4 regions of the Pseudomonas caspiana genome follow, and region 1 is predicted to be linked to each of the others. Evidence: predicted binding sites of a transcription regulator. Region 1 holds the regulator's gene; each other region holds the start of a gene.
The links. Region 1 encodes FliA, which starts transcription of late flagellar genes. Its sites were predicted from a motif close to CTAAAGTTTNNNNNNNNNNNGCCGNTAA; they were not measured.

Region 1 (7,810 bases):
TCCATCACGCCACGCTTCACAGCAATGGAGCGCAGAACGTTAGGGTCCATACCCTTGCCGTCATCGGAAATCGACAACAGGATGTGATCGCCTTCCTGCTCGGCCGACAGCACAACGCGTCCGCCGCGAGGCTTGCCCGATGCTTCGCGCTCTTCCGGGGTCTCGACACCGTGGTCGACCGCGTTGCGCACCAAGTGGACCAGCGGATCGGCAAGCGCCTCTACGAGGTTCTTGTCCAGATCGGTCTCTTCACCGACCAGCTCCAGGTTGATCTCTTTCTTGAGCTGACGAGCCAGGTCGCGTACGAGTCGCGGGAAGCGGCCAAACACTTTCTTGATCGGCTGCATCCGGGTCTTCATCACCGCGGTCTGCAAGTCGGCCGTTACCACATCAAGGTTGGAAACCGCCTTGGACATGGCTTCGTCGCCGCTATTAAGACCCAGGCGCACCAGACGGTTACGCACCAGCACCAGTTCGCCGACCATGTTCATGATCTCGTCCAGGCGCGCAGTGTCGACCCGAACGGTGGTTTCGGCTTCGGATGCGACCGGCTTTTCAGCAGGTGGCGCAGCCGCTTTAACCGCTGCAGGAGCAGGAGCAGGAGCAGCGGCTTTGGCGGGCGCTGGCGCAGCAGCTGGTTTGGCAACTGCGGCCGGAGCAGGCTTGGCTGCTGGCGCTGGTGCTGCCGCTTTAGCGGGCGCAGCAACTGCCGCAGCGGCTGCTGAACTGGCGGCTACTTCAGGCTCAAACTTGCCTTTGCCGTGCAGCTCATCAAGCAGCGCTTCAAATTCGTTGTCGGTGATTTCATCGCCCTTGCCTGCCGATGCAGCAGAGGCAGTGGCAGCAGGAGCCGGAGCCGGAGCTGGAGCGGCTGCGGCAGCAACGCCGTTAGCATCGAATGAACCTTTGCCGTGCAGCTGATCAAGCAACGCTTCGAATTCATCGTCGGTGATGTCACCGCTTTCAGCCTTGCCAGCGGGCGCGGCAGCCACCGGAGCGGCAGCAGGTGCTACGTCAGGAGCAAACTGACCTTTGCCATGCAACTGGTCAAGCAGCGATTCGAATTCCGAGTCGGTGATTTCGTCACTTGCGGCTTCGCCTGTCGCTGCCGGCGCTGCAGCAACTGCTGCTGGCTCCTTGGCTGCATTGAGCGAATCAAGCAGGTTTTCGAATTCGGTATCGGTGATCTCGTCCGAAGGCGCTTCAGCGACGACTTCAACCGGCGCCTCCTCCACGACTTCAGCAGGCGCTTCGTCAGCCGATGCTGGCTCTGCCAGACGCGCCAGTGCAGCCAGCAATTCCGGTGTAGCCGGAGTTACTTCACTGCGCTCACGCACTTGGCTGAACATCGCATTGACCGCATCCAGCGCTTCAAGGACCACGTCCATCAATTCCGAGTCTACGCGACGCTCACCCTTGCGCAGGATGTCGAAGACGTTCTCGGCGATGTGGCAGCACTCCACCAGCTCATGGAGCTGGAGGAAGCCGGCGCCCCCTTTTACAGTGTGAAAACCGCGAAAAATTGCATTGAGCAGATCTGCGTCATCCGGTCGGCTTTCCAGCTCGACCAACTGTTCAGACAACTGCTCCAGAATTTCGCCGGCCTCTACCAGAAAATCCTGAAGGATCTCTTCATCGGCGCCGAAGCTCATTGGGGTGCTCCCTAAAATTAACCGTCAACAGACCAGACTTAGAAGCCCAGGCTCGATAGCAGATCGTCTACATCGTCCTGTCCGGACACAACGTCTTCCCGTTTATCGGCATGAATCTGCGGACCTTCACCCTGTTTGATATGTTTTTGTGGATCTTTTTCTGCGCGGATGGATTCGTCGTCGTGTTCGATGCCCGCAAAGCGGTCTACATGACTGGCCATGAGCACCAGTTTGAGCAGATTGCTCTCGACTTCAGTGACCAATTGCGTCACGCGTTTGATCACCTGGCCGGTCAGGTCCTGGAAGTCCTGAGCCAGCAGAATGTCGTTGAGGTTGGAGGAAACCTGGTGGGTATCCTTTTCGCTGCGCGTCAAGAAACCATCAACACGGCGCGCCAGTTCACGAAACTCTTCAGCGCTGACTTCACGCCGCATGAAACGCCCCCAGTCCGCACTCAAGGCCTTGGCCTCGTCGTTCAGACTGTGCATCAGCGGAGTACTTTCCTCGACCAGGTCCATGGTGCGGTTAGCCGCACCTTCCGTGAGCCTGACAACATACGACAGGCGTTCGGTGGCGTCCGTGATCTGGGACACTTCTTCAGCTTGCGGCATGTTCGGGTCAATCTGGAAATTGACGATCGCACTGTGCAGCTCGCGCGTCAGCTTGCCGATTTCTTGATACAGGCCACGATCTCGAGCCTGGTTAAGCTCATGGATCAGTTGCACAGCGTCGCCGAAACGGCCTTTTTCAAGGCTCGTCACGAGCTCGCTTGCGTGTTTTTTCAGGGTCGCTTCAAACTCGCCCATTGACGTTTCGTTGTTCTCCATAGAGCCCTCGCGGCATACATCAGCTATTGACGCGCTCAAAGATCTTGTCGATCTTTTCTTTCAGCGCCTGAGCCGTGAATGGCTTGACGACATAACCATTGACGCCGGCCTGAGCCGCTTCAATGATCTGGTCGCGCTTGGCTTCTGCGGTCACCATCAACACCGGCAGGTGTTTGAGGCGCTCATCGGCACGCACTTTACGCAGCAGGTCGATACCGGTCATCCCAGGCATGTTCCAGTCCGTTACCAGAAAGTCAAAGGAACCGCTTTCCAGCATCGGCAACGCGGTAAGCCCGTCATCGGCTTCGGACGTGTTGGTGAAGCCCAGATCACGCAGCAGGTTTTTAATGATCCGCCGCATCGTTGAGAAGTCATCAACGATGAGGATTTTCATGTTCTTGTCCAATTCGACCTCCAAGCAGTCTTTGACGCGTTCAGCACCTGAACGCGCTGTTCAATCAATACTGGCACAGCTCACATTGGCTGCACGAAAACGACGACGGGCTTGGTAAATCAACAACTATGGAAACCGCACAGCAAATCCACGGGCTGCATGAAAGCTATTGCTTTTAACAGTCCGTGGAGCGAATGCCTGTATGGCTCCAGCCTTGTCCACTGTCCCACGTAACGCTTTGCACAGCCTGCTCACACGCGACACGCAATCACCAAGGATTACGTACCACCTGTCAACGCGCTCGCCACTCTCCCAAACGCCCTCGTAAACGAGCTGCGCACTGGCTGTGTAACTGGCTGACTCGAGATTCACTGACCCCCAGGACCTCACCGATTTCCTTGAGGTTCAGCTCCTCGTCATAGTACAGCGCCAAAACCAGACGTTCACGTTCCGGCAAGTTGGCGATTGCATCTGCCAACGCAGCCTGGAAGCGTTCATCTTCCAGGTCACGCGACGGCTCAAGCGAACCGCTTGCGCCATCCTCATGCAGTCCTTCATGTTCGCCGTCCTGCAAAAGGTCGTCGAAACTGAAGAGGCGACTGCCCAAGGTATCGTTCAAAATCCCGTAATAATCATCGAGACTCAATTGGAGTTCGGCCGCAACCTCATGATCTTTAGCGTCGCGACCTGTTTTTGCTTCAATTGAGCGAATTGCGTCACTGACCATGCGCGTATTGCGGTGGACCGAGCGAGGCGCCCAGTCTCCCTTACGCACTTCATCGAGCATCGCACCGCGAATACGAATCCCGGCATAGGTCTCGAAACTGGCACCCTTGGTGCAATCGTACTTGGTGGACACTTCCAACAAGCCGATCATGCCTGCCTGAATCAAGTCTTCAACCTGAACACTGGCTGGCAAACGAGCCAGCAAGTGGTACGCAATGCGCTTGACGAGCGGAGCATACCGCTCGATCAGCTCATATTGCGAGTTCCGGGACGCTTTGCTGTACATCTGATAGCCGCTCGCGGTCATTGAACAGGCCCTGCGCTTGTCTGGTAAACCAGTCGCTCAACGAAGAACTCGAGATGCCCACGCGGGTTGGCAGGCAGTGGCCAGGTATCGACCTTCTGCGCAATAGCCTTGAACGCCAGGGAGCATTTGGAGCGTGGAAAAGCTTCGTATACCGCACGTTGCTTCTGGACAGCCTTACGCACGCACTCGTCGTAAGGTACGGCGCCTACATATTGCAAGGCCACGTCCAGAAAACGATCAGTCACTTTGGTCAGCTTGGCGAACAGGTTGCGCCCTTCCTGCGGGCTCTGGGCCATGTTGGCCAGAACGCGGAAGCGGTTCATCCCGTAGTCGCGGTTGAGCAGCTTGATCAAGGCATAGGCGTCGGTGATGGAAGTAGGCTCATCACACACCACCAGCAACACTTCCTGAGCCGCCCGGACAAAGCTGACCACTGACTCACCGATACCGGCGGCCGTGTCGATCACCAATACGTCAAGATTATCGCCAATGTCGCTGAAAGCCTGGATCAGGCCAGCGTGCTGCGCCGGACTCAGATGAACCATGCTCTGCGTGCCGGAAGCAGCAGGCACGATGCGAATCCCGCCCGGGCCTTGCAACAAGACGTCGCGAAGCTCACAGCGCCCTTCGATCACATCAGCAAGGGTGCGCTTGGGCGTAAGCCCCAGAAGGACATCGACATTGGCCAGGCCAAGGTCGGCGTCCAGCAGCATGACGCGCCGGCCAAGCTCGGCCAAGGCCAGCGAAAGGTTCACTGACACGTTAGTCTTACCGACGCCACCCTTGCCGCCGGTCACCGCGATCACCTGTACGGGATGCATGCTGCCCATGTTAGTTTTTTACCTTGTGTTGCGTAGACCGAAGCCAGATTGCGGGCGACACGCTCAATGAAGAGCCGTGCCAGGCAGACCATCGATGCAGGTAAGTTTCAATTGTTCGCATCACTTAACCGACCCGTTTGTTGGGGTTGTGGTAAAGGTCGGCGAACATATCCGCCATGGCCTCTTCGCTTGGCTCTTCTTGCATCTGCACATTGACCGCGCGCGTCACCAATTGGTGCCGACGTGGCAGGTGAAGATCATCAGGAATTCGTGGTCCATCGGTCAGATAGGCCACAGGCAACTCATGACTGATGGCAAGACTGAGTACTTCGCCCAGGCTGGCGGTTTCGTCCAGCTTGGTCAGGATGCAACCGGCCAGACCACAGCGTTTGTAGCTGTGATACGCGGCAGTGAGCACCTGTTTCTGGCTGGTGGTTGCCAGCACCAGATAATTACGCGACTTGATACCGCGCCCGGCCAGGCTTTCCAGCTGCATGCGCAAGGCCGGGTCGCTGGCTTGCAGGCCCGCAGTGTCGATCAACACAACACGCTTGCGCAACAGAGGGTCCAGCGCCTGCGCCAGTGATTGACCAGGATCAACGTGAGTCACCGGCACATTGAGAATACGACCCAATGTCTTGAGCTGCTCCTGAGCACCGATACGGAAGCTGTCCATGCTCACCAGAGCAATGTTCTGCGCGCCATACTTGAGTACGTAACGCGCCGCCAATTTGGCGAGTGTGGTGGTCTTGCCCATGCCGGCAGGGCCGACCATTGCAATGACACCACCCTCTTCAAGCGGCTCGACATCAGGCACTTCGATCATGCGGGCCAAATGAGCCAGCAACATGCGCCAGGCCTGACGTGGCTCGTCGATATCAGGGATCATTTCCAGCAGGTCGCGGGACAGAGGGCCAGACAACCCTACACGCTGCAGACGACGCCACAGGTTGGCCTGTGCCGGACGGCTGCCCTGCAACTGATTCCACGCCAGGGAGCCGAGTTGGACTTCCAGCAGCTCACGCAGGCCGTTCAATTCAAAACGCATCGAGTCGTAACCGCGCTGGCTGGCAGCCGGAGCAGCCGGAGCAACCTGCGGCTGTGCGAACGGACGCGGCGGCTCTTCAAGCGTCGGCTCGATGTGGGTGTCAGCAGCACTCAGCGGCAAACCGGCGAACAACTGCCGATTGACTGCCCCGTCGCTATCACCACGATTATTCAGTTCAGCCTGGGCCGAGACGATGCGCGACTGGGTTTTGCGCAACTCGTCCTCAAGCTCGATGTTCGGTACACGGGGTGCGAGCGCAGAAAGCTTATAATCTAGGGCAGCAGTCAGCTCGACGCCACCGGCGATTCGCCGGTTGCCGATGATGGCCGCTTCTGCGCCCAGCTCATCACGAACCAGTTTCATGGCTTGACGCATATCGGCGGCGAAAAATCGCTTAACTTGCATGACTCACTACCTCAGCCGTTAGGCCCGACAGTCGCTACGATGGTTACTTGCTTGTTGTCAGGAATTTCCTGATACGCCAACACATGCATATTCGGTACAGCCAACCGCCCAAACCGCGACAGCATGGCCCGAACCGGGCCGGCTACCAGCAGAATCACTGGCAAGCCTTGCATCTCCTGACGCTGGGCGGCGTCGATCAGCGAACGCTGAAGTTTTTCCGCCATGCTTGGCTCTAGAAGAACGCCTTCTTCCTGACCCTGACCAGCCTTCTGCAAACTATTGAGCAATATCTGTTCCAACCTTGGCTCCAGCGTGATAACTGGTAGCTCCGGCTCAATGCCTACAATGCTTTGCACGATTGCACGGCTCAATCCGACCCGAACCGCAGCAACCAATGCGGCGGTATCTTGACTCCGCTGAGCATTATTGGCGATAGCTTCGGCGATGGTCCGGATATCCCGTACAGGGACCTGCTCGGACAGCAGCGCCTGCAATACCTTGAGCAGAGCCGACAACGAAAGGATGCCAGGCACGAGCTCTTCAGCCAGTTTAGGTGAGCCTTTAGCCAGCAATTGCATCAATTGCTGCACTTCCTCATGACCAATCAGCTCGTGCGAATGCTTGTAGAGAATCTGGTTCAGGTGAGTGGCGACCACAGTACTGGCATCCACTACGGTGTAACCCAGCGATTGAGCCTGACTACGCTGGCTGATTTCAATCCAGACCGCTTCCAGACCAAACGCCGGGTCCTTGGCGGTAATACCGTTCAACGATCCGAAGACCTGACCAGGGTTGATCGCCAGTTCCCGGTCGGGATAGATCTCTGCCTCTGCCAACGTCACGCCCATTAGCGTCAAACGATAGGCACTTGGCGCCAGATCCAGGTTGTCGCGAATGTGTACGGTTGGCATCAGGAAGCCCAACTCTTGGGAAAGCTTCTTACGCACACCCTTGATCCGCGCCAGGAGCTGACCACCCTGATTGCGGTCCACCAGCGGAATGAGGCGATAGCCCACTTCCAGGCCAATCATATCGATCGGCGTTACATCATCCCAACCCAATTCTTTGGAGTCCTGAGCGCGAGTTGGCGATGGCAGCATTTCTTGCTGACGCTTGACCTCTTCCAGCGCCATGACCTTGACCCGGTCCTCTTTCTTCCACAGCACGTAAGCGATGCCGCAAGCAACAAGGCCCAGGCTGATGAAGGAAAAGTGCGGCATGCCTGGCACAAGGCCCATCACGATCATGATCGCGCCAGATACACCCAGTGCTTTCCACGAGGTAAACATCTGACGGTTAATCATTTTGCCCATTTCTTCCGAACCGGAAGCACGGGTCACCATGATTGCTGCGGCGGTGGACAACAGCAGTGATGGCAATTGCGCCACCAAACCGTCACCAATGGTCAGCAGCGTGTAAATCCTGCCAGCGTCGGCGAAGGTCATGCCGTGCTGCAGCATGCCAACCAGCATGCCGCCGATGAGGTTGATAAACAGGATCAGCAAACCAGCGATGGCGTCACCACGAACAAACTTGCTCGCACCGTCCATGGAACCGTAGAACTCGGCCTCCTGAGCGACTTCGAGACGGCGACGCTTGGCTTCTGGCTGATCGATCAAGCCAGCGTTCA
Region 2 (7,810 bases), 2.8 Mb from region 1:
GGGAAAGCCCAGCCACTCCTCGCCCAGACGGAAAACCAGAATCGAGCGAGTCTTGGTCTTGACCTGCAGATCAGCGGTTTGAACATGATCATTGTCACTTCGGGTCAGCGCGTAACGATCCAGCAAGGTGGTCGCGGCCGCCGAATAGACCGGGCAGTTACGGCAATGAATGTGTTCGACCAGCAACGGGCACGACCGGTCGCCGTGAATACCGATGTGATTCCAGCAGTCATCAACGGCCTGGGCGTCTTCGTGAATGAAGCTCGAATAGCTATAGATTCTACTCATCGTGGGCTACCTTGCTTACTCACGCTGCGGGCCGCACGTTCATTGAGCCTGCGGGCGCCGGCGCTATCGCCCTGGGCCGCCAGCAATGCTGCAAGTTGCGCCAATGCCTCAGGGTGCTGCGGCTGCAAATATAGCGCCTTGCGGTAAAAGCCCTGAGCCTGGGCATTGCTGCCTTCGACCTCGCTGAGCAAACCGAGCCAGTAAAATACCTGAGCCTCGGGTTCATGACTCTTCAGGAAACGCTCACACGCGGCGCGCGCTTCAGCGCTTTTGCCCTCGTTGGCCAGGCTGGCGATGGTGGCGAGCAATGTCGCAACGTCGTCATTGCCCTTTGCTGCAGCACCGCTCCCCGCTCCCGCTACAACGGATGCGGATCGTTGCGGGGTCGTAAGCGATACCGTGGTCGGTCGTGGCTGAGGGCGCGAAACGCTTCGCGGGTTAAAACCCGGCGGAACCACCAATCCACTGCGCGGCGAGGGTTCAGCAAACGGTGCTACAGGTTCCTGCGACGCGTTGTAATGACTGAACGCGAAGGTCTGAGGAATGCCAATCGAGCGCATGCCCATGCGCGTCAACAGGCTGCCTTCGGCTGGCCCGATAAACAAAATCCCGTCATCGCGGGTCAGGCGCTTGAGCACTTCAAACACATGCTTCTGGGTGGGCTGATCAAAATAGATCAGCAAGTTCCGGCAGAACACAAAGTCGTAAGCCGTCTGATTGATCAGTGCCGGATCAAGCAGGTTGCCGGCGCGAAAACTGATCCGTTCACGAACCCGGGCCTGTAGCTCAAAACCGTCTTCGGTCGCATTGAAATAGCGATCGCGGTATGAAATGTCATCACCACGAAACGAGTTTTTACCGTACACCCCACGCTGTGCGCGCTGGATCGATATCGGGCTGATGTCCATTGCGTCGATCGCAAACTGTGGCGCCAGAACGTTAGCGTCCAGCAAGGCCATGGCAATGGAATAAGGCTCTTCACCAGTGGAACACGGCAGGCTGAGGATACGAATCGGCCGCACGCCGTTCAGCTCGGCGATGCGTGCCTTGGCGAGGTTGCTTAACGAGACAAAGGATTCCGGATAGCGAAAAAACCAGGTCTCGGGGACGATTACAGCCTCAATCAACGCTTGTTGTTCGTCTGCTGACGACTGCAGAAGCTGCCAGTAACCATCGCTGTCGATGACTTTAGTGGCCAGATAACGCTGGCGTACCGCACGTTCGACGATTGCCTCGCCCACCGAAGCAACATCAAGGCCGATACGGTCCTTGAGAAAACTGAAGAAGCGCGCCTCATGACTCATGGCGTCTCCTCGATAAATTCAAGCTCCGAGGGCTGCGCCGGATAGAGCAACTCGCGGACCTGATCACTGAGCAGGTCCTGAACGCGGATCCATTGCACCAGCCCTGAAGCATCTTCACGCACCGGCCCCAGATAAGAAGCATCTGGGCTATCCAGACCGTAATCCTTGAACTCGTCTGGTGCGCATCGCAGCATGTCGGTGGCCTGCTCGATAATCAGCCCGAGCAAGCGCCTCGGTTGTTCGGCATCAACCTGATAGTGCACCAGCACCAATCGCGTGCTGGTGCGCGACTTGGCGGTCTGGCCGAACGCCAAAGCGGCGAGGTCGATTACGGGGATCATATCGCCGCGATGGGCCAACACTCCCGCGACCCAACGTGGAGCCTGGGCAATGGCCTTCAGTGGCAGACGCGGCAGCACCTCGGCGATTTGCACCGCCTCCAGCGCATAGCGTTCGTCGCCGATACGAAACAGCAGGAACAACTTGTTTTTCGGCACCACCGAAGAACTGCCGCGACTGACCGGTTGATCGCTCATGGTCAGTACTCAGACTTTGAAACGCGAAACGCCGCTGCGCAAACCGACCGCCACCTGACTCAACTCATCAATGGCAAAACTGGCCTGACGCAAGGACTCCACGGTCTGGCTGCTGGCATCGCCCAACTGCACGAGCGCCTGATTGATCTGCTCGGCACCGGTGGCCTGCGCCTGCATGCCTTCGTTGACCATCAACACCCGAGGCGCCAAAGCCTGCACTTGATGAATAATCTGCGTAAGTTGTTCGCCCACCTGCGTAACCTCGAACATGCCGCGACGCACTTCCTCGGAGAACTTGTCCATGCCCATCACACCGGCAGACACCGCCGACTGGATCTCACGGACCATCTGCTCGATGTCATAAGTCGCAACGGCAGTCTGATCAGCCAGGCGACGCACCTCAGTCGCGACCACGGCAAAACCACGGCCATATTCACCGGCTTTTTCCGCTTCGATGGCAGCGTTGAGCGACAGCAGGTTGGTCTGGTCGGCGACCTTGACGATGGTCACGACCACTTGGTTAATGTTGCCCGCCTTCTCATTGAGAATGGCCAGTTTGGCGTTGACCAGATCGGCCGCGCCCATGACCTGATGCATGGTGTCTTCCATGCGCGCCAGGCCCTGCTGGCCAGAACCGGCAAGGATCGAAGCCTGATCCGCGGCGCTGGTCACTTCGGTCATGGTACGGACAAGATCACGAGACGTGGCAGCAATTTCCCGGGACGTCGCGCCGATCTCGGTGGTCGTCGCAGCGGTTTCTGTAGCGGTGGCCTGCTGCTGCCGCGAGGTAGCAGCAATTTCGGTGACTGATGTCGTGACTTGCACCGATGAGCGCTGGGCCTGAGATACCAGGCCTGTCAGCTCAGTCATCATGTCGTTGAAGCCGGTTTCCACGGCGCCGAATTCGTCCTTGCGATCCAGATTGAGTCGTTTGCTCAGATCGCCCGTGCGCATGGTCTCCAGAATACTGACGATGCGCTGCATCGGCGACATGATCGAACGCATCAGCAAAAGCCCACACGCCGTTGCGGCAATAATCGCGACGAGAAGAGAAAGGCCCATGCTGATTTTTGCGCCAGTAACAGCGACGACAATTCGGTCAGTAGCGTCATCAGCCACTTTCTTGTTGATGACAATGATGTCGTTCAGTTGCTTACGGCCCAGCGACCATACGGGCCTGGTCTGATCGTAAAACTCTGTCTTGGCTTTGAGGTAATCACCGCGCTGAAAATTGGTATGCACGTCATTGAGGAGGCGTGTATAGGTCTCGCGCTGCCGCTCGAAGTCGGTGAAGTTTGCCTTGTCGGCGTCGTCGAATATGGTTTGCTTGTAGTTGTCGACCTGCTGCTGGAGGCGCGCCTCGAAATCTTTGAACTGGTCTTTTTCCGGGCCCGTCAGCTCACGTCCTTCGCCTTCACCAATCAATTCAAGGGTGCGAATGTAACTTTCGCCCCAAGCGCTACGCAGCAGGGTGCTGTAGTACACGCCCGGCAGTGCATCGAGGCGAACTTCTTCTTCACTGGACTGGATCGATAACAGACGGGAGAAAGAGACGACAACCATCAAGAGCATGATGGCGATAATTACGGCGAAACTCGCCAAAATCCGTTGGCGTAAGGTCCAGTTCTTCACGGTCATCCCTCAAGAGTTCAACACCGGACTTCACGCCGGGTTCAAGAAGCGGACCGACGAACGGCCCAACGCGGCCTGAGTATAGCCCACGCTCCTACAAACTTAGGGGGTAGTTTCAGAGAAAAATTAGGCACATTCCCGCTAACTCCCAAGAATTTTCTTACAGGCCTTAGGTATTCGAATGAATGCAGGGGTTACATGGGGCGTTGTAGATGGGTGTTTGGGGCTAGCTTGCCGCAGGAACTGCGGGAGATTCTATGTTTGCCTGTAAGCGCTGGCCTCGCCTCGTAGGACTGGCTTTAGCCGGGAGAGCGGTATTTCTGGCGAATGATATTTAGCGAATGCCCCGACGTCCTCCCGGCTAAAGCCGGTCCTACGAGATGGCGCAGGACCTGTGGGAGCGAGGCTTGCTCGCGATACATGAGACGCAGCTAAAGGGCATAACGCGTTGTCATTTACTGCGAGCAAGCACAACTGACTGCCTTTAACCCTGGGCCTGACGGACCTGTATCTCCAGCTCGGCCTTCAAAGCAGGCGCCAGCTTCAATTGACGGGCCAGCTCGTCCAGATAAGCGCGCTCCATGAAATGCTCTTCATCAACCAGCATCACACTGGCGATGTACATTTCCGCCGCCATTTCCGGGGTCTTCGCAGCGCGAGCGACTTCAGCCGGGTCCAGTGGTTTGTGCAATTCAGCGTGAAGCCATTGCTGTAGCTCCTGGTCACCCGTCAGCTTGGTAAATTCACCTTCGATCAGCTCGCGCTCGCGCTCGTCAACGTGACCGTCAGATTTAGCGGCCGCAACCAGTGCACGCAGGATGGCCTGACTGTGCTCTTCAACCTGCTCGGGCGGCAGACGATCGATGGTTTGCGGCTCACCCTGCGGTGCTGAGCCCTGTTTAGCCTGCCAGTTACCGTACGCTTTGTAGGCAATGACACCCAGCGCGGCCAGGCCACCATAAGTCAGCACTTTGCCGCCGACCTTGCGTGCGCCTTTGCTCCCCATCAACAAACCCATGGCGCCTGAAGCCAAAGCCCCACCGCCTGCTCCCGACAGCAGACTGCTCAGACCACCGCCACCTGCACCACCCAACAAGCCGCCCAGACCGCCAGCAGCAGAGGATTTCTTGCCGCCCTGCTGATGTCCTGCACCACCGGCCTTGTTCTGGAGCATCTCCTGACCGGACTTAAGAAGTTGGTCGAGTAAGCCACGCGTGTTCATGGAAAGCCTCCACAGACTTGTTCATTCAATTGGATACAAGCCAGAGTAAAACGAAGTGTGTCCAGGCTGGAGTGCAGGTGTGCTTCCGGATGTTGCAACGCACCCGACGCTGCTGCACATTATCGAAACACTGATAAGCCCCGCCGCCTCTCCGTTTGTTGCGCTACAACTGTTGATTACTGCCCCGACCATAACTAAAGAAGAGGGATTCTGATGTCAGCACACAAAACCGCATTGCTGAGCGCCGCGTTTACCGCTTTCATTGCCAGCGCCAGCTTACAGGCAACCGAAACACTCAAGACCGTGGGTGAAGGCGAGGGCCAACTGGATATCGTTGCATGGCCGGGCTATATAGAACGCGGCGAAAGCGACAAGGCTTATGACTGGGTCACGGGGTTCGAGCAGCAGACCGGCTGCAAGGTCAACGTAAAAACGGCAGCAACTTCTGATGAAATGGTCAGCCTCATGACCAAGGGTGGTTACGATCTGGTAACCGCATCCGGCGACGCGTCCTTACGCTTGATTGCCGGTAAACGCGTTCAACCCATCAACCCCGAATTGATCCCCAACTGGAAAAACCTGGACCCACGTCTCAAAGGCGGACCGTGGTACGTGGTTAATCAGCAGACGTTCGGCACCCCCTACCAATGGGGCCCGAATGTGCTGATGTACAACACTGACGTATTCAAAGTCCCGCCCGTGAGCTGGAGTGTGGTGTTCGAGGCACAGGATTTGCCCGACGGCAAACCTAACAAAGGTCGGGTTCAGGCTTACGACGGGCCGATCTATATGGCCGACGCCGCGCTTTATCTCAAGTCAGCCAAGCCTGAACTGGGTATCGTTGATCCTTACCAATTGACCGAAGTTCAATACGCTGCGGTACTCGATCTACTGCGCAAACAGCAACCGCTGATCCATCGCTACTGGCATGACGCAACCGTGCAGATGAGCGACGTGAAGAACGAAGGCGTAGCGGCATCCAGCTCCTGGGGCTACATGGTCAATGGTCTGAAAGCGGATAAACAGCCAGTGGACTCAACCATCCCCAAGGAAGGCGCCACTGGCTGGGCGGACACCACCATGTTGCACGCCGATGCCAAACACCCGAACTGCGCCTACAAATGGATGGACTGGTCGTTGCAACCCAAAGTACAGGGTGATGTGGCCGCCTGGTTCGGTTCGCTGCCTGCGGTACCAGAAGCGTGCAAGGCCAGTGATCTGTTAGGCCCACAAGGTTGCGCGACTAACGGTTTCGATCAATTCGAACACATTGCCTTCTGGAAAACGCCACAATCCGAAGGCGGCAAGTATGTGCCTTACAGCCGCTGGACTCAGGATTACATCGCGATTATGGGAGGCAGGTAAATCCCGAAACGTCGTGTTTGCGCAGGTACAACCCCGGTACGAAGAACACCGCGTTGTATCGCGACAAACATTGGGCCTGTAGGTGTGACCGGGTGGCGATGGCGGTTTATCAGGATGAATCGTTCGCAACCTTCGGCAGGACCTACAGAAAATGCACTCCCATTCAAAGGATTGCAGTTTGTCTGTCGCCGTCGAAAATCGGAGTTCTACCATGCCCCTTGCAGTCCAGTTCACCAACGTGTCCCGACAGTTTGGCGAGGTAAAGGCCGTTGACGGGGTTTGCATCGAGATTGAGGACGGCGAGTTCTTTTCCATGCTGGGTCCCTCAGGCTCGGGCAAGACGACTTGCCTGCGCCTGATTGCAGGATTCGAACAACCCAGCGCTGGCTCGATTCGTATCCACGGCGAAGAAGCCGCTGGCCTGCCGCCCTATCAGCGTGACGTGAATACGGTCTTTCAGGATTACGCCCTTTTCCCCCACATGAATGTGCGCGATAACGTTGCCTATGGCCTGAAAGTCAAAGGCGTCGGCAAGCAGGAACGTTATTCGAGAGCCGATGAGGCTCTGGCGATGGTTGCTCTGGGCGGTTATGGCGAGCGCAAACCCGTTCAGCTTTCCGGCGGCCAACGCCAGCGCGTAGCTCTGGCCCGGGCACTGGTCAATCGTCCTCGGGTGTTGTTACTGGATGAACCCTTGGGCGCACTTGACCTGAAACTTCGCGAACAGATGCAAGGCGAGTTGAAAAAGCTTCAGCGCCAACTGGGCATCACTTTTATTTTTGTCACTCACGACCAGACCGAAGCGCTTTCCATGTCGGACCGGGTCGCGGTGTTCAACAAAGGCAGAATCGAGCAGGTCGATACGCCGCGCAATCTGTACATGAAACCTGCAACTCGTTTTGTCGCCGAATTCGTCGGCACCTCAAATGTGCTGCAGGGCGATCTGGCCGCACAATTGAGCGGCAGCGCACTGCCTTTCTCTATTCGCCCGGAACATATCCGCTTCGCCGAGGGGGCGCTCGGCAGCCATGAGGTTGAAGTCAGCGGCCAGTTGCACGACATCCTCTATCAAGGCAGCACCACCCGCTACGAACTGACCCTGGACGGCGGGCAAAGCCTTAACGTCAGTCAGGCCAATAGCCAATGGCAGGACAACGGCGCGCCTTATCAGCCCGGCCAGCGCTTGCATATGCGATGGTCACGCGATGCTATGGTCATTCTCAAGGATGCCCCTGCGAATGCAGGCCCGTGACATGAGCCAGCCCATGGTTCGATCAGACACATCGCCCTTGCGAAGGCTCAGCGATTTACTCTACCGACGGCCAAATCTATACCTGTCGCTGCTGCTCGTACCGCCGCTGATCTGGTTCGGCGCAGTGTATCTGGGCTCACTGCTTGGTTTGCTGTGGCAAGGTTTTTACACCTTCGACGACTTCAGCATGACGGTCACGCCGGACCTGACC
Region 3 (7,810 bases), 1.6 Mb from region 1:
GCCGTCGTGCTCGTACAGTGGCAAACCGATTTTGGATTCGGGGCCTACCAGACGCTTCAATTCCGACTCGCTGTTGATGGTCACAACGCTGCTGTAGCCGAACAGGATAACGTCCTGCACATCTTCGGCGGCTGGGCCATTCATCATGACCTGCATCCAGTAGTCTTCATCTTCGAAGTAGAAGCGCACCAGCCGAATGGATTGCCCAAGGTCCACGTGACCCACAGACCAGACCACCTCTTCATTGGGTACAACCAGTTCCGAATGCCCATCAAGCAGCAACTTGAGCGAGTCATCAAGATCCAGCATGCGTCCGCTTGCCAGGCCAAACGGCGTGAGCAACGCTGCACTATTTAACGGCGCGACCGCTGCGGGCGGCTTTGGCGGCGCCAACCCCAAGGCTCGTTTGATCCAACTCATAATGCGTTTCCTTTCATTGGCGCCGAAGCGATGCTCAGCGCGAAAATTGCTCACACCGACGGATTTTCAACCAGCCCTTTTGCGTGCATCAGCCAGGCCACGACAATACCGGCAAGCGCGCCCGCAATGTGTGATTCAACCGAGACGCCCGGCACCGGTATGAAGCCCAGGATCAATCCGCTGTAGCCGACCAATGTAACCAATGCGACAGCGAAGCTGATCAGACTGCGCTGAAACCACGCGCGCGCCAAGAGATAAGCCCACAACCCAAAGATCAATCCACTGGCCCCGACATGAATCGTCGACCGCCCCACTGCCCAGACCAACAGCCCACCCAGTAGCGTTACCAGCAACACTACACGGACATAACGCTGCAAACCTTCGGTCGCCACCAGCCAGCTCAGCACGATAAAGGGCAGCAGGTTACTCAGCAGATGACGAACAGAACCGTGCAGAAACGGGGAAAAAATAACGCCTTGCAGCCCCGACCAGGTCCTGGGGACCAGACCATGGCTGAGCAGGCTGTTTGCGGTCAGCGAGTTAATCACCTGAACTGCAATCATCAAAGCAGCGAGGCCAAGAATAACGCGTAGTCCGCTTCCGACTTTCATGTAGGCACCGTTCGAACCAGTAAAAGCAACCAAACAAAAAAGGGACAAACGGATTTCCGCTTGCCCCTTTTTTCAGACCTTACTGACCCGCGTTGCCACCTTGGCTCTGCGCTTTCAAGCGGGCCAGAACGTCAGCAGCACCACCGGTTTTCGCACCGATACCGGCATCCTGCAAACGACGCTCCAGATCACCACCGTTCGCCGCGTTGTCCAGTTCCTCTGCGGCTTCGAGCTTGGCGTCCTGTTCATCCTGACGCTGCTTGATGCGCGCCAGCGAACCCACGGCAGTTTCCAGACGGCCATTGGCACCGCCTGTGGCCGCGGCGGCGTTGATCTGCGCTTTCTGTACGCTGTCACGCGCCTTGGCCATGTCGGCTTGCTGACGCAGGCCTTTGATCTGGCTTTCGGCCTTGGTGACCTGAGCGGTCAACTTGGTGACCTGAATGCCGAACTGGTCAGCGGCGGCTTTTTCCTGATCACGCAGTGCGGTCAATTCGGAAACCTTTTCCGCACACTCCAGAGCCAGACCTTCTTCGCCCTTGTTCATGGCGGCGATGGCTTTCTGTTCCCAGTTGGCGATGTTCTTGTCGTGTTCGTCCACACGCTGTACGGACAGCTTGTGCTTGGCTTTGATCTGAATCAGCTGGTTACGGGCGGCGAGCATCGAAGCGTCGGCGTCACGGATTTCCTGATCCAGAATTCGTAGGGCTTGAGCGTCGACGATTGCCTCACCGACCTCGGAGGCGCCGCCACGCATAGCGGTAACCATTTTCTTCCAAAGGCTCATTGATTTGTCTCCCGATTACTGTGAGTCAACTGTTAAAAAATCTTCGTAGGCATCAGCGGCGCGGATCACGTTGTCTGCCAAGGTAAACACTTCCTGGACAATGACGGTCAGTGAAGAAGCCGCGCTCAGTGCGCCAAACATGCTGTAGACGGTCTCGCCGTTGGGCATGGTTTCGATACCGATGGACGACAGCGGGAAGATGTCCCGGCTGCGCAATACGGTGTCGTTGAATGCCGCGACGTCTTTTACCTGGGAGGCGTAAACCAGTACGCAATCCACAAGAATCTGGTCGCCCGCAATTGCAATGATGATCGGCAGGCCGCCGAAGTTATTCATCGTCACGCTCAAGCTTGGCTCGGCCCCCTGGACCAGCGTCAACTCGACTTCATTACTCTTTACCACGTCCAGTTCAACGAGCGCCGAGTGCAGCGTGTCGATGGTCCAGTTGGTATTTTCGCTCATGAATTCCTCCAGTTTGATGCGGTTACCCAAATAGGGCTGGCGTAACACTTTTTCGACGTTTCTCAAGACTTCAGCGTTTTCAGGAAGCACATACAGCTCTCTTTTGACGTACCCGGCCGCCGTCAGCCGTGCACGCATTTCACGCATGTAGTCGGTTGAAGTTTTTCGAGCCATCCGAGCGCCTTCCAGGACATCACATGTGATGGTTCAGCAAGCTACTCTCATAAAAACTCACATGCAACACCTCACATGTGATGAAACATTTCATCGCGACTGTGGCTTAGTGACGTCATCCCGCGTCTCTTCCGGGATCGATTCCCAAACCGCGCGGTCTTTAAACGCATGACCAATACCCGCTCTCTCCGTTTGCCTTTCTGGTTGCGTCGCGTTTTGCGGCCCTTGCTAGATCCTTACCGCCGCTATCGCCATGCTCGCCTGATCCATGCGGCGCGGATTGCGGTCGGGTTGCTGGTGACGATTCTATTGACCACGGGGCTGAATCTGCCTCACGGCGAGTGGGCATCGGTGACGATGCTGATCGTGATTGGTGGCTTGCAGCATCACGGCAATATCCGCAAAAAGTCCGTCGAGCGTGCCTACGGGACATTGATTGGTGCGGGGCTTGGGTTGCTGGTCGTTGTGCAGCAGGGTTATCTGGAGATGCCGTTGCTGACGTACGCGATGATGTCGGTAATGTGCGGATTCTTTGCGTATCACGCGATCGGCAAGGGCGGGTATACCGCGTTGCTTTCGGCCATTACGCTGTTCATCGTTGCAGGCCATGGTTACAACCCTATCAGCGACGGGTTGTGGCGTACGGTCGACATTCTTATCGGTATCGCGCTGGCGTTGGCATTTTCGTTCGCCCTACCGCTTTATGCAGTGTTCTCCTGGCGCTACAACCTGGCCAGCGGTTTGCGTGACTGCGCCAAAGTGTATGGCCGCATTATCCATGGCCAACCCGTAGCGGCTGACGAGCATCTGAAGCTAATGGCGCGCCTGAACGCCACCATGTTACAGCTGCGCTCGCTGCTGCCTTCAGTGTCCAAGGAAGTGCGAATTTCCATGGTCGAGCTGGATGCCATTCAAGGGCACTTCCGCATGTGCCTGAGCACGTTGGAAATCCTCGCCAACATTCGCCCGGAAGATCTGGATCAAGCGGCCGGCCCGGAATGGCGTGCACGCCTGGATACGGAGTTCCGGCAAACCCGCCGTCAGTTGATCGGTATGGCTCGTGCGTTGCAAACAGGTGCGACGGAGCGCCTGCAGCGTACATCCGAAACGAACCTGCCAGACCTGGGTTACCCGATCCCCGTGCAACTCACCGGGTATCACCTGCTGATGCTGCAACTGGCGAGCAATATCGACGGCTTGCAACAGCGACTGGCGAAAACTTCAAGACGCTGGAAAATCTGATCAGTCCAGGCAAACGGTAGCGCCCTGCGCGCATTCATACCGGCAGATGACAGACCACCGAAACTGCGATAGCTTGCCTAAAGGCACGGTGACATCAGCCGATGACCAAATAGGAAGTTCAAACTTCCGCACTCCAAGGGGCAATCAATAGCCCCTTTTTCTGTACCTTTTTTTGCACATTGTTTATGTGAAGGCTGCCGCCTCCTATAACTTTTTGAAGCAGAAAGCACATGATCGAACCCGAACGGATAGTCACTCTCTCCCGAGAAGTGGAAGCGTTAGCGAATCGAGGTGTCAGCGACATACAAATGATCACGCGGCAAACTCGACTCTTGGCGATCAATGCACTGATTGAAGCGGCGCATGCGGGTAAAGCCGGATTGGGATTTTCCGTCGTGGCGGAAGAGGTCAAGGACATATCCGAACGGATTTCGAAAATCGCCAGTGGCCTGACCCAGGATTTGCAGGCATCAGTCAATGAACTGACTGATCTGGGCCGAGGCATGTGCTTTGACGTACGCGGTCAGCGGCTGGCGGATCTGTCGCTGAATATGATCGAGATCATCGACCGCAACCTTTATGAGCGTACGTGCGATGTCCGTTGGTGGGCGACGGATGCTTCGCTGGTCGATGCATTAACCACAACCACGCCGGAAACCAGCGCTCACGCCAGCGGGCGGTTAGGGATCATCCTCGATAGCTACACCGTGTATCTGGATATCTGGGTTGCAGACACCAAAGGACGCGTCATCGCCTCGGGTCGGCCAGACACTTTCGGCAAGGTCATCGGTGCCAACGTGGCAGAGGCACCATGGTTCAAGCAGGCCGTGCGGCACTCATCCGGTGATCAGTATTTTGCCGGGGAAGTGGCGGTGGAACCGTTACTTAACGGCTCGCAAACCTGCGCATTCAGTGCGGCTGTACGCAGCAAGGCCGGCAAGCAAACGCCGGTAATTGGTGTGATCGGGATTTTCTTCGACTGGAAAAATCAGGCGGACTCGATCATCAACGGCGTGCGCTTGAGTGACGAAGAGCGCGCTCGAAGCCGGGTGATGCTGGTCGACGCCAAGCACAACGTCATCGCCAGCTCCGACGCCCAGAGCCATTTGGGGCAGAACGTTGATTTGCAGATCAAAGCCGGACAGGCCAGCGGTTACAGCACCCAGCCCAACAACGTCATCCAGGGCTACTCGATGACGCCTGGATTCGAGACCTATCCCGGCATGGGCTGGCTGGGTGTGATTGAGCAGCAATTGCCAGCGATAGAGGCGTAGCTCAACCGAACTGTCTGAAATGCACTCCTGTAGGAGCTGCCGAAGGCTGCGATTTAATTATCCTGAAACACCGCCTTCGCAGCCTTCGGCAGCTCCTACAGGGGCCGTGTTGTTGCGTGATTACACTCAATACCCCGCCGCCGCCCCATTACTGCGCGGATCAAACGCACCTTCGAAAGAACCATTTGGCAAGCGTACCGCCGCTGCCGCATGCCCCATGGTTTCGGTAAAGGGCGCGAGTATCTCGACCTCATGACCAAGGGCTTTCAGTTGTTCGATCACTTCGGGCGCGATACGCGACTCCAGCTTCAACGTGTCACTGCTGTCGCCCCAGGTTCTGCCCAGCAACCAACGCGGCGCGGTGACGGCCTGCTGCAATGATTGATTGAACACCGCATACCGACTGAACACGGCAGCCTGGGTTTGGGGCTGGCCGTCGCCACCCATGGTGCCGTAAACCAGCGTGCGCCCGTCACTCAACCGCGCCGCCGCAGGATTCAACGTGTGGAACGGTTTCTTGCCCGGCTTCAGCGCCAACAGATGATCGGGATCGAGACTGAATGAGGCGCCCCGGTTCTGCCAGTTCAGGCCGCTTTCCGGCAACACTACGCCGCTGCCGAACTCGTGATAGATGCTCTGGATAAACGACACCGCCAAGCCATTGTTGTCGATGATGCCCATCCAGATCGTATCGCCCGGCCCCTTGCCCTCGCCCCACGCCGCTGCGTGCTGCGGATCGATTCGCTCGGCCAGAGTGTGCAGGTAATCCGCTTCGAGACAGGCCTGCGGCTCGATGGTCATGTGCTCGGGATCAGTAATGTGTTCATCGCGCACCGCAAACGCCAGCTTGGTGGCTTCAACCAAAGTATGGATGTGCTCGGCGCTATCGGCTGCACATTGGTTCAGACTCGCATGGTCGGCGATGCCGAGGATCATTTGCGACACCAGCCCCTGACTTGGGGGCGGCATATTGAACACGGTGCCAGCGCTGTGCTGGAGCGCCAAAGCCCGAACACGTTTGGCGCGATATCCCTCCAGGTCACTGCGAGTGACCGGGGCACCCACCCGCTCTAAATCCTTGGCGATGGAGTCCGCCAGCGAACCGCGATAGAAACTGTCGAGCCCCTCTTCTGCCAGCGTTCGCAGGGTCCCGGCGAGGCGAGTCTGTTTGAACAGACTGCCCGCAACAGGGGCTTTTCCGTCGTGCAGAAAGGTTTCGGCAAAGCCCGGAATATCCTGTAATTCAGCCTTCTTGCTGGCGGTTGCCATGTGCTGGGACGGGGTGACCGGGATGCCGGATTGCGCATAGAAAATCGCATCAGCCAACAGCCGGGGCAGTGGCAGACGACCGTCCCTTTCAGCGCTGACTTGCAACGCTTCTTGCCAACCGCCCACGGTCCCGGCGACCGTCAGTGCGGCGCCGGAACCGCGAACCGGGATGCGCGTCATGCCCGCGTAGCGCTCCATCGTCGCAAGGCTGCCGGCCGGGCCGCTCGCATCAATGGCAATTGGTTCGCCTTCGGGCGGGACAATCAACCAGAAGCCATCGCCACCCAGGCTGTTCATGTGCGGATACACCACCGCAATCGTAGCGGCCGCCGCGACCATCGCCTCAATCGCGTTGCCACCCTCGCGCAATATGGCCAATGCCGATTGAGCAGCAAGGCTATGAGGCGCGACGGCGATGCCACGGGCTGCGAGCGTTGTATTAAGCATTCAGACTCCTTGGTTGACAGGCTGCGGGGCATTCTTCGCCAGCCAGTTGATACGCATGCGTTTGAGGACGAAAAAGGCCAGTGCGGCGGTAATGATGTCGAAGCTGATCGCGACGGCAAACACCGGAACCCAACTGTCGGTGTATTGGTGCAGCAATGCCGCCACCGGACCGCCGAAGATTGAGCCAATGCCTTGCGCCATGTACAGAAAGCCGTAGTTGGTCGTTGCGTTTTTGCTGCCGAAGGTATCCGTCAGCGTCGACGGGAACAGCGAGAAAATCTCACCCCAACCGAGAAACACCACGCCCGACAGCAGCACGAAAAGCACCGGGTTATCGATGGTCAGAAACCACAACGTCATGGCGACGCCTTCAAAAAAGAAGGCGAAGGCCATGGTGTTTTCCCGGCCCCAATGATCAGAGATCCAGCCAAACAATGGCCGGGTCAGGCCGTTGCAGATGCGGTCGATGGTCAACGCAAGGGGCAAGGCAGCCATGCCCATGACCATCACGTTGGTCATGCCGAAGTCCTTGGCGAAACTGGCCATCTGCGAGGTGACCATCAAGCCCGAAGTGGACATCATGGTGAACATCGCGAACATCAGCCAGAAAAGCGGTGTTTTAAGCATCTGACGGGGCGTCACATCGGCCACCACTCTGCCCACTATCGGCACAGGCTGTTCGGCAAGTTGCGCGGGCGGTTGACGCAAGAACTGAGAAGCGACAAAACCCACGACGCCGAGGATCAGGCCGAAGGTCATCAGCGTCGACTCCATGCCGACATCCTTGAGGCTGTTGCTGATCGGGAAGGTCGTGAGCATCGCGCCCATGCCATAACCCGCCGCGACAGCACCCGCCGCCAGACCGCGACGATCCGGGAACCAGCGCACCATCAAACCGACGATGCCGACGTACACGATGCCAGTCCCCAGCCCACCCAGCAGGCCATAACTCAGGTACAACGCCGTCAATGAAGTCGCCTGACTGGCCAGTACCCAACTCAAACCGGATAGCACGCAGCCCGTAGCGATCAACTTGCGCAGACCAAAACGATCAATCAACCAGCCTTGGGCCGGTGAAAAGAATGTCTGCAGAATAATTAACAGGGAGAAAGTTATTTGCACCT
Region 4 (7,810 bases), 720 kb from region 1:
CAAGGCCTACGGCATCGCCTCGACCGGCGCGCCACCCATGTCCGTGCCGCACCTGGATACTCGTGTCCTGGACGGTAAGCGCATGATTCTGTTCGGACCATTCGCGACCTTCTCCACCAAGTTCCTCAAGGAAGGTTCTTACCTTGACCTGCTGTCGACCACCACGACCCATAACGTGTGGCCGATGACCAAGGTTGGCGTTGAGCAGTATCCGCTGATCGAGTACCTGGCAGGCCAGTTGATGATGTCGGATGACGACCGCTTCGCTGCGCTGAAAGAGTACTTCCCGCACGCCAAGAAAGAAGACTGGCGCTTGTGGCAAGCCGGTCAGCGTGTGCAGATCATCAAGCGCGATGCTGAAAAAGGCGGCGTGTTGAAGCTGGGTACCGAGGTTGTTTTCTCCCAGGATCGCTCTATCGCTGGTCTGCTGGGCGCCTCGCCAGGTGCTTCGACTGCACCTCCGATCATGATCGATGTGCTTGAAAAAGCCTTCAAGGATAAGGTTGCCACTCCAGAGTGGCAAGCCCGTATGCGCCAGATCGTTCCGAGCTACGGCACCAAGCTCAATGGCTCGCCTGAGCGCGTTCAGCAGTCGTGGGATTACACCGCTGAAGTCCTGCAGCTGACCAAGCCACCGGTAATTGACCCGGCAGCTTATCCCGCTGCAAGCGCTGCTCCGGCCAAGCCTGCCAAGCCACAGCCAAGCAATCCGGCTGCGGATATGGCTCTGTAATAAGCTTTATCGTCAAACGCATCGGGTTCAGGCGGTCAGCAATGGCCATTTGAAACCCGAACAGAAAACCCGGCACTGCTTTAGCGGCAGTGTCGGGTTTTCGCGTTTCAGCTCCCGGAAAAAAACTAAAACCGAGTGCTAATCGCCACAAATAATTATCGGTTTAATCGGCTAAAGCGTCTGGTTTGAAAATCCCGTTTGCCTGGCTTGATAAATAAGCTATGTTGTAAGACGTCGTATAAGACAACTCGATCTTTTACGCGTATTCCATCGCCAATAAACAATAACAAGGAACAACCATGAACAAGAGTTTCAAGCTGCTCGTTGCATTTCTCTGCCTGTTCGGCGGTTATACGGCTACTGCTCACGCTTCGGATCAAGCCGATGTTGAAAAGGCTGTCGATAAACTTACTCAGGCCATGTGGCACAAGGATATTGCGCAACTGCAGGCGTTGACAGCTGACAACCTCACTTACGGTCATTCCAGCGGCAACATTCAGGACAAGAAAGCGTTTATCGCCGATATCGAAACTGGCAAAAGCGCATTCAACCGGCTTGAGATGCAGAAGCAGCAGGTCACCCTGTCAGGCGATACCGCTCTGGTGCGCAACCACTTCTCCGCTGAGGCGGTGAACAGCGGCAAGGTTGTCCCGACTGAAATCGAAAACTTCCAGATCTGGCAGAAGCAGGACGGCCAGTGGCTGCTGATTGGGCGTCAGGCATTCAAATTCTGATGTCAGCGTAAGCACCGCTCTCATGACTGCACTGTCCGTTGGAGCGAGGCTTACCCGCGAAGAACGACGACGCGATCTGCCTGACAGACCTTATCGAACGTTTCGCGGGCAAGCCTCGCTCCAACAGGGCAATTGGCTTCGCAGCCTTCGGCAGCTCCTGCAAGATTTGTTACTGGCCACAACTCGACTTACTCGCCGCGCTCGTCTCTAACCACAGCTCATCCAGGTTACTGAATCCCCATTCCTTCGCTGACTCAAGACCCACGATCCGGTCCTGGCCCAACAGTGCGGCGAGGTTGATAGTGGCATGCGCAATGGGCTTATTGTTATTGGCACAAAAGAACACCCGAACCTTGGGCGTAAGCAGTGATTTTTCGTGCTGTTCGGTGACGACGCCAATACGGCCGCTCTGCAGGCGAACCAGCGCACCCACCGGGTAAATGCCGACGCATTTGACGAAGGCCTGAAAGACCTTTTCATCAAAATGCCCCTGCCATTGGGCCATACGGTGGATGGCTTCGGCGGGACCCCAAGCCTCCTTGTAGGGGCGATCCGAAGTCACCGCGTCATAGACATCACACACCGCGCCCATTCTTGCGAACAGGCTGATCTGAGTACCGGCCAGCCTGTGGGGATAGCCCGTGCCATCGATCTTTTCATGGTGATGCAGGCAGACGTCCATGACGCGAGCGCTGAAATGCTGGCTCTGCATCAGCATAGTGGCCCCGCACTGCGAATGGCTGCGCATGGTCGCGAATTCCTCATCGCTCAGCGCACCTGGCTTGTTGAGGATGGTCAACGGGATCACGACTTTGCCCACGTCATGCATCAGGCCTGCAATGCCCGCCTCATGAACCAGAGCTGGCGGCAGCCCAAGCTGGCGGGCGAGGGCGATCATCAGCGCGCAGACCGCGACCGAATGCATGTAGGTGTATTCGTCACAGGTTTTCAGTCGCGCAAGACTGATCAAGGCATCGGGGTGCCGAGCTAGCGAGTCAGAGATCTCCTCTACCAATTCGCTGACCTGTTCCACTTCAATGACCTGGCCCATGCGTAAATCACTGAACATCTTCTCCACCGCAGCTCTGGAATGAGCGCACAGCTTCAGCGACCGGGAAATCTCCTGATTCAATGCGACCCTGTGCGGGATCGGTCGGTTGGCGATGGTTTGCAGGTTGGTCGGCAAGGCAGGATCTGCTTGCAGAGACTGCGCCGGTATCGGGCCGACACCTCGGCTGTCATCGATCCAGAGCTCTGCGACTTTAGCGTCGAGTATGCGCTGCAGATCATGCTCGTTCGAAAGCATGAATCCGTTTTTCCAGAATGACTGCTCTATCCCTGAGCCACAGAATTCGTGTACGTACATACCGAGGCGCAGCTCGGCCACAGAGATATGTTTCAGCACGATAGTTACTCGCTTTTTTTATGGCTGAAGTTCGCGATCAGGCATTCGGAACTGATCGCGTTTTTCCTGCATTGGCTATATCGAAAACCTCGCTACGAGACGATTGAGGCCCACGGCCAGTTGCGACAGCTCGTTACTTGCCAGTGAAGTCTGGCTGGCGGCAGATGAGCTTTGTGAAGACAAGTCGCGAATACTCACCAGGTTCTGGTCAACCGAACGGGCGACTTGTGCCTGCTGCTCTGAGGCGGTGGCTATCAGTAGATTCCGCTCATTGATGTCGGAAATCGCCGCGGTGATTTGTTTGATTGCGATGCCGGCTTCATGGGCAATCTGCAATGTCGATCCGGCTTCAAGCGAGCTTTGTTTCATCGACTGCACCGCCAGCGTCGAATCTTTCTGAATGCCCTGGATCATCTGCTCGATTTCCCGGGTAGACGTCTGGGTTCTGTGGGCCAGTGCGCGGACTTCATCCGCTACCACGGCAAAACCGCGGCCTTGCTCGCCCGCGCGGGCTGCTTCGATCGCTGCGTTCAAAGCCAGCAGGTTGGTTTGTTCGGCAATGGAGCCAATCACGTCCAGCACTTTAGCGATGTGCTGTGCCTGGTTCGCCAGGCCTTCGACTTCAACGCCGGTACGCTCGACCGTTGTGCTGAGTTTTTCCAGCGAGGCGATGGTCTGGCTCACGCGTTCTTGTCCAGTCTGGGCCGAGCGCTCGGACGCCTGGGTTGATTGCGAGGCCGATACCGCGTTGCGTGCGACCTCTTCAACAGCAGCGGTCATCTCGTTAACCGCCGTAGCCGCTTGTTCGGTTTCCATGCTTTGACGCTGAATGCCGGCATTGGACTCTTTGGTGATCGAGCTCATTTCCTCCGCTGCGGAGGCAAGTTGCCCTGATGAATCAGATATGTGCTGGATCGTTCCTTTCAGGCTCGCCAGCATGGTCGCAGTGGCGGTCTGCAGCTCGGTCATTTCATCTGCGCCGCTGATTTCTACCGTGGTGCGCAGATCGCCGTCGGCAATCTTGCGGGTGGTGACCAGTAAGGTTTGAATGGGTTGGGTAATACTTCGGGTAAATGCGACGGCAACAAAGATCGTTACGATAACGGCGATAACAATGAATATCATTGAGATGTAGCGCCCACTGATAAAACTTTCATCGGCGATTGATCCGGATTGCAATGCGCCTTTTTCATTAATACTGATCAATGCCTCGATGGCGGCTTGCAGTGCCACGGCTTGAGGCTTGGAAGTGTCTTGAATGAACACCGCCATTTCCTGATAGGTGCGGGTTTTACTTAGCTCCATCAGTTCGTCGATTTTGCTTTGATAGGCACTGACGTTACTCGCGACCTTATTGAACAGCTCTTTCTCGGTCGCGTCGGAAACCAACGGTGCATAGTCTTGTGTGGCGGTGCTCAAGTTAGCTTTAAGTTGATTGATTTTCTTGATCGATGCCTCGCCCAGCCTGGCATCGTCCATGACAAAACGCCTGGCATCCAGACGGTATAGGAGCATGGCGGTCTCTATCCTGCTGGCCTGTCTGACGCTGGGCAGCCAATTATTCTGCAGGTCGGAGGCGGAGTCATGGATGTCATCCATCTTCAGCAACGAGGCGACGCCAAGGCCGATCAGTAGGAGACAAATGATGCCGAAGCTGAACAGGGCTCTGGTGGTCAGTTTTATATTTCTTGTTTTCATGCCGAGATACCTCGAATCGCCACGCTGCGATAGCTGTGATTCAACTGATCTACCTAATGGCGACTTGATATCAATCTAGCCGCCTGGATGTGAAAAAACCATCACCTGCATAAAAAATTTTTGTTGTTTACACAGGGTTGGTTATCAAAGTCCATCGGCGTTTACAGCGCAAACTTTAAGGGCGTCAAATAGATGTTTATTTGGCGCCATTAAATATTAATTGGATCCACTTCGTGACTTTAAAGTTGCGAAGCTAACTAACGATCGCTGTTATGTTACAGCGTCTGAGGCTTGAAAAGTGTCGGTAAAGAGCAGTGCTTTAAGCCCGCCCTCGACTTCGGCATCCGGGAACTCAGGCGGATTGGGCAGGCGTTGTTCGAAGCGCAGGCCAGGTGCTTCGGTGGCGGTGTGGTTAATCAGGAAGTCGGAACCCAGGCTTGGCTCGTTCATGCAGGCCAGCACCTGACCGCCGGGAACCAGTAGTTCGGGCATCCGTCGCAGGACTTTCTGGTAATCCTTGTCGAGCAGGAAGCTGCCGCGCTGGAAGGAGGGCGGATCAATGATGACCAAATCATAAGGGCCGGATTTTTTCACTTTGCCCCAGGACTTGAACAGCTCGTGATCCAGAAAGCTGACTTTGCGCAAGTCGTGCTGATTCAGGCGGTGGTTCTCCCGTCCGCGAGTAAGCGCGGCGCGGGACATGTCCAGATTGACCACATGTTCGGCACCGCCTGCAATGGCCGCCACCGAAAAACCACAGGTGTAGGCAAACAGATTCAATACCCGCTTGCCTTGCGCCTGCGCACGGACCCAGTCGCGCCCGTAACGCATGTCCAGAAACAGACCACAGTTTTGCTTCCTGCCCAGATCCACCCTGAAGTGCAGGCCGCTTTCAGTGATTTGCCATTCTTCGACCCGCTCACCCAGTAGCCATTCAGTGGTGCTTTCGGGCAGATAGCGATGTTGCAGCAACAAGGTATGCGCCTTGCTGTTCAGCCATTGTGGCGTACGGGTCAGATCCAGCAGCAATTGAGTCAGTGCTTCAAGCTCGGCCTTTGCGGGTTCGCGAAAGAGCGACACCAGCACCACGCCCTGCATCCAGTCGACCGTCACCTGTTCAAGTCCCGGCCATACGCGGCCTCGGCCGTGAAACAGACGGCGTGTTTCATCGGGTGCGGTTTGCAGGGCATCCAGCAGATGCTGGTTCAGGACGGCGAGTGCTTCTGGGGTCATGACGGGCAATCAGTGGCGAAAAGGCGCGACATGTTAAACGTTATCGACGCCGGACGGGCAGCAACGTCAACCGGCATGACTGATCAGGTACAGACAGATCGAAAGTGTCACGAGCGAGCCGAGGGTCGACACCAGAATCGTGCTCGAGACCAGTGACGCTTCGCGCTTGTAGTATTCCGCGAGCATGAAAGGGCCAGTGCCGGTTGGCAGTGCACTGAGCAGCAAGGCGGCATTTGCCCATAGAAGCGGCACGTCGAATACATGAAACACCAGCACCCAGGTCAGCAGCGGGTGGCCGATCAGCTTGATCAGGACCAACTGCGACGTTCCCTCACGGGTACCTTGCTGTTTTTCGGCGAGGAACAGGCCAAGTGCAACTAATGCGCAGGGACTGGTGGCCGCACCCAGCAGGCTGAGCAGTTTTTCCAGCGCACCGGGCAGAGGCGTGCTGGTGCTAGCCCATAACGCGCCGAGGATCGGAGACACCACAAGAGGATTTTTCGCCAGCGCCAGAAGTACTTTCAATGCAATGCGGTGCGGTCGGCGCTCGGTTTGCAGTCCGACTTCGACACAGACCAGCGCCAGGCCAAACAATACGCAGACCACCAGGAGCGCTCCGACCAGCGCCGGTTCCAGCCCCTCTTGACCAAGCACCATCACGCACAGCGGGATACCGATATAACCCGCGTTGGCATAGGAACCACCGAGTGCATCGATGCTGGCGTCGGCCAGATTAGTGCCTTTCTTCCAGCGCAGGAGCAGGGTGACGACGAACACCGATAAGGTGCTCAAGGTAAAGCCGATAACGAAACCGGGGTGCCAGATCTGCTCCCAGGTCGATGTCGCGGTAACGCTGAAGAGCAGCGCCGGTAAACACAGCCAGACCACCATCCGGTTTATTTCCGACGCGGCATTGGGGCCCAGGCGGTTCGTGCGACGGCAGATAAACCCCAGCAGGATCAGGGCGAAAATCGGCAGCAATACATTGAGAACAGCAAACATTCAGGCCAGACCCGTTGCGCGCAAACAGGCGGGCAAGGTTAAGCACGAAAATCGTTAGCGTCCAATCTATTTTTTCCTTGCTGCGCAGGCCCGTCCATCTGCTGGCCGTCCACGGTAAGCAGATCGTCACAATCGAGTCTTAGCCTTTAAGTCCGCACATTGCGCTGGTCCAGGTGCTTGTCTGACGGACCGCAATGGTCTCCATTCGAAGCGAGTGCCCGCCATGACGATTATAGAAACCGACTTCAACGTGTTGGATGAGCAACAAATACGAGCCGCGCTCAAGCGTCTTTCTTTTTTGCGAGTCAAGATGGAGGCTGCTGCCCGCACGCCCATCGAGAGCATGCAAGTACATCCTGATTATCTGGACAGCGCCCGCAACTTGTTGGGCTATCTCGCGTTGCGCCGCCATGATATTCGCCCTCTGCAACAGCAGTTGTCCGGGCTTGGCCTTTCCTCCCTGGGACGCTGTGAAGCCAATACGCTCGCATCGGTCGACAGGGTCATCGATGTCTTGAAACGCTTGATTCCCGGCGCGGAGCTTGAAGAGAACTCGGGCAGCGTGGTGAACCAGGCAGGGGAAAAGCTCTTGAACCTGCACGCGGACCAGTTATTCGGCGGGCCATCGCCAGAGCGGGGCGTGCGCATCATGGTGACCATGCCTCATGAGGCAGCGACCAATCCTTCCATGGTCGGCGAACTGGTGCGGGCGGGCATGGATTGTCAACGCATCAACTGCGCTCACGATGACCCGGCTACCTGGCTGAAAATGATTGAGCATGGTCGCAACGCCGCTGCCAAGGTCGGCAGAACCTGCCAGGTCATGATGGACCTGGCAGGGCCGAAGTTGCGCACGGGGCAGATACAACCCGGCCCCGCGGTGTTGAAAATCCGCCCGCAACGCGATGATTTCGGACGCATAGTGACCCCCGCTCAAGTCTGGCTTGCCGAAGAACCGAAGGCCTTTTCAGGCGATGACTATTGTTTGCAGATGCCGGGAAAATG

Region 2: the regulator FliA is predicted to act here: its motif matches at 3,818-3,845, upstream of ABRP31_RS20625 (methyl-accepting chemotaxis protein).
Region 3: the regulator FliA is predicted to act here: its motif matches at 3,774-3,801, upstream of ABRP31_RS00965 (methyl-accepting chemotaxis protein).
Region 4: the regulator FliA is predicted to act here: its motif matches at 4,722-4,749, upstream of ABRP31_RS11410 (methyl-accepting chemotaxis protein).

Annotation. Positions count from the first base shown of each region.
Region 1 covers NZ_CP167995.1:1,763,836-1,771,645, reverse strand. Annotated here, with positions in the region: gene ABRP31_RS08000 (chemotaxis protein CheA) at 1-1,652, opposite strand, end outside; gene ABRP31_RS07995 (protein phosphatase CheZ) at 1,691-2,479, opposite strand; gene ABRP31_RS07990 (chemotaxis response regulator CheY) at 2,499-2,873, opposite strand; gene fliA (RNA polymerase sigma factor FliA) at 3,166-3,906, opposite strand; gene fleN (flagellar synthesis regulator FleN) at 3,903-4,736, opposite strand; gene flhF (flagellar biosynthesis protein FlhF) at 4,852-6,180, opposite strand; gene flhA (flagellar biosynthesis protein FlhA) at 6,192-7,810, opposite strand, start outside.
Region 2 covers NZ_CP167995.1:4,554,942-4,562,751, forward strand. Annotated here, with positions in the region: gene ABRP31_RS20610 (chemotaxis protein CheW) at 1-288, opposite strand, end outside; gene ABRP31_RS20615 (protein-glutamate O-methyltransferase CheR) at 285-1,592, opposite strand; gene ABRP31_RS20620 (chemotaxis protein CheW) at 1,589-2,128, opposite strand; gene ABRP31_RS20625 (methyl-accepting chemotaxis protein) at 2,138-3,760, opposite strand; gene ABRP31_RS20630 (tellurite resistance TerB family protein) at 4,245-4,982, opposite strand; gene ydcS (putative ABC transporter substrate-binding protein YdcS) at 5,196-6,347, shown strand; gene ABRP31_RS20640 (ABC transporter ATP-binding protein) at 6,559-7,599, shown strand; gene ABRP31_RS20645 (ABC transporter permease) at 7,613-7,810, shown strand, end outside.
Region 3 covers NZ_CP167995.1:207,643-215,452, reverse strand. Annotated here, with positions in the region: gene ABRP31_RS00990 (DUF2491 family protein) at 1-420, opposite strand, end outside; gene ABRP31_RS00985 (rhomboid family intramembrane serine protease) at 471-1,031, opposite strand; gene ABRP31_RS00980 (PspA/IM30 family protein) at 1,111-1,818, opposite strand; gene ABRP31_RS00975 (YjfI family protein) at 1,834-2,454, opposite strand; gene ABRP31_RS00970 (FUSC family protein) at 2,623-3,696, shown strand; gene ABRP31_RS00965 (methyl-accepting chemotaxis protein) at 3,927-4,970, shown strand; gene ABRP31_RS00960 (gamma-glutamyltransferase family protein) at 5,097-6,686, opposite strand; gene oxlT (oxalate/formate MFS antiporter) at 6,687-7,810, opposite strand, start outside.
Region 4 covers NZ_CP167995.1:2,488,667-2,496,476, forward strand. Annotated here, with positions in the region: gene mqo (malate dehydrogenase (quinone)) at 1-733, shown strand, start outside; gene ABRP31_RS11400 (nuclear transport factor 2 family protein) at 1,033-1,467, shown strand; gene ABRP31_RS11405 (HD-GYP domain-containing protein) at 1,637-2,872, opposite strand; gene ABRP31_RS11410 (methyl-accepting chemotaxis protein) at 2,948-4,570, opposite strand; gene ABRP31_RS11415 (class I SAM-dependent methyltransferase) at 4,841-5,803, opposite strand; gene ABRP31_RS11420 (AEC family transporter) at 5,870-6,805, opposite strand; gene ABRP31_RS11425 (pyruvate kinase) at 7,029-7,810, shown strand, end outside.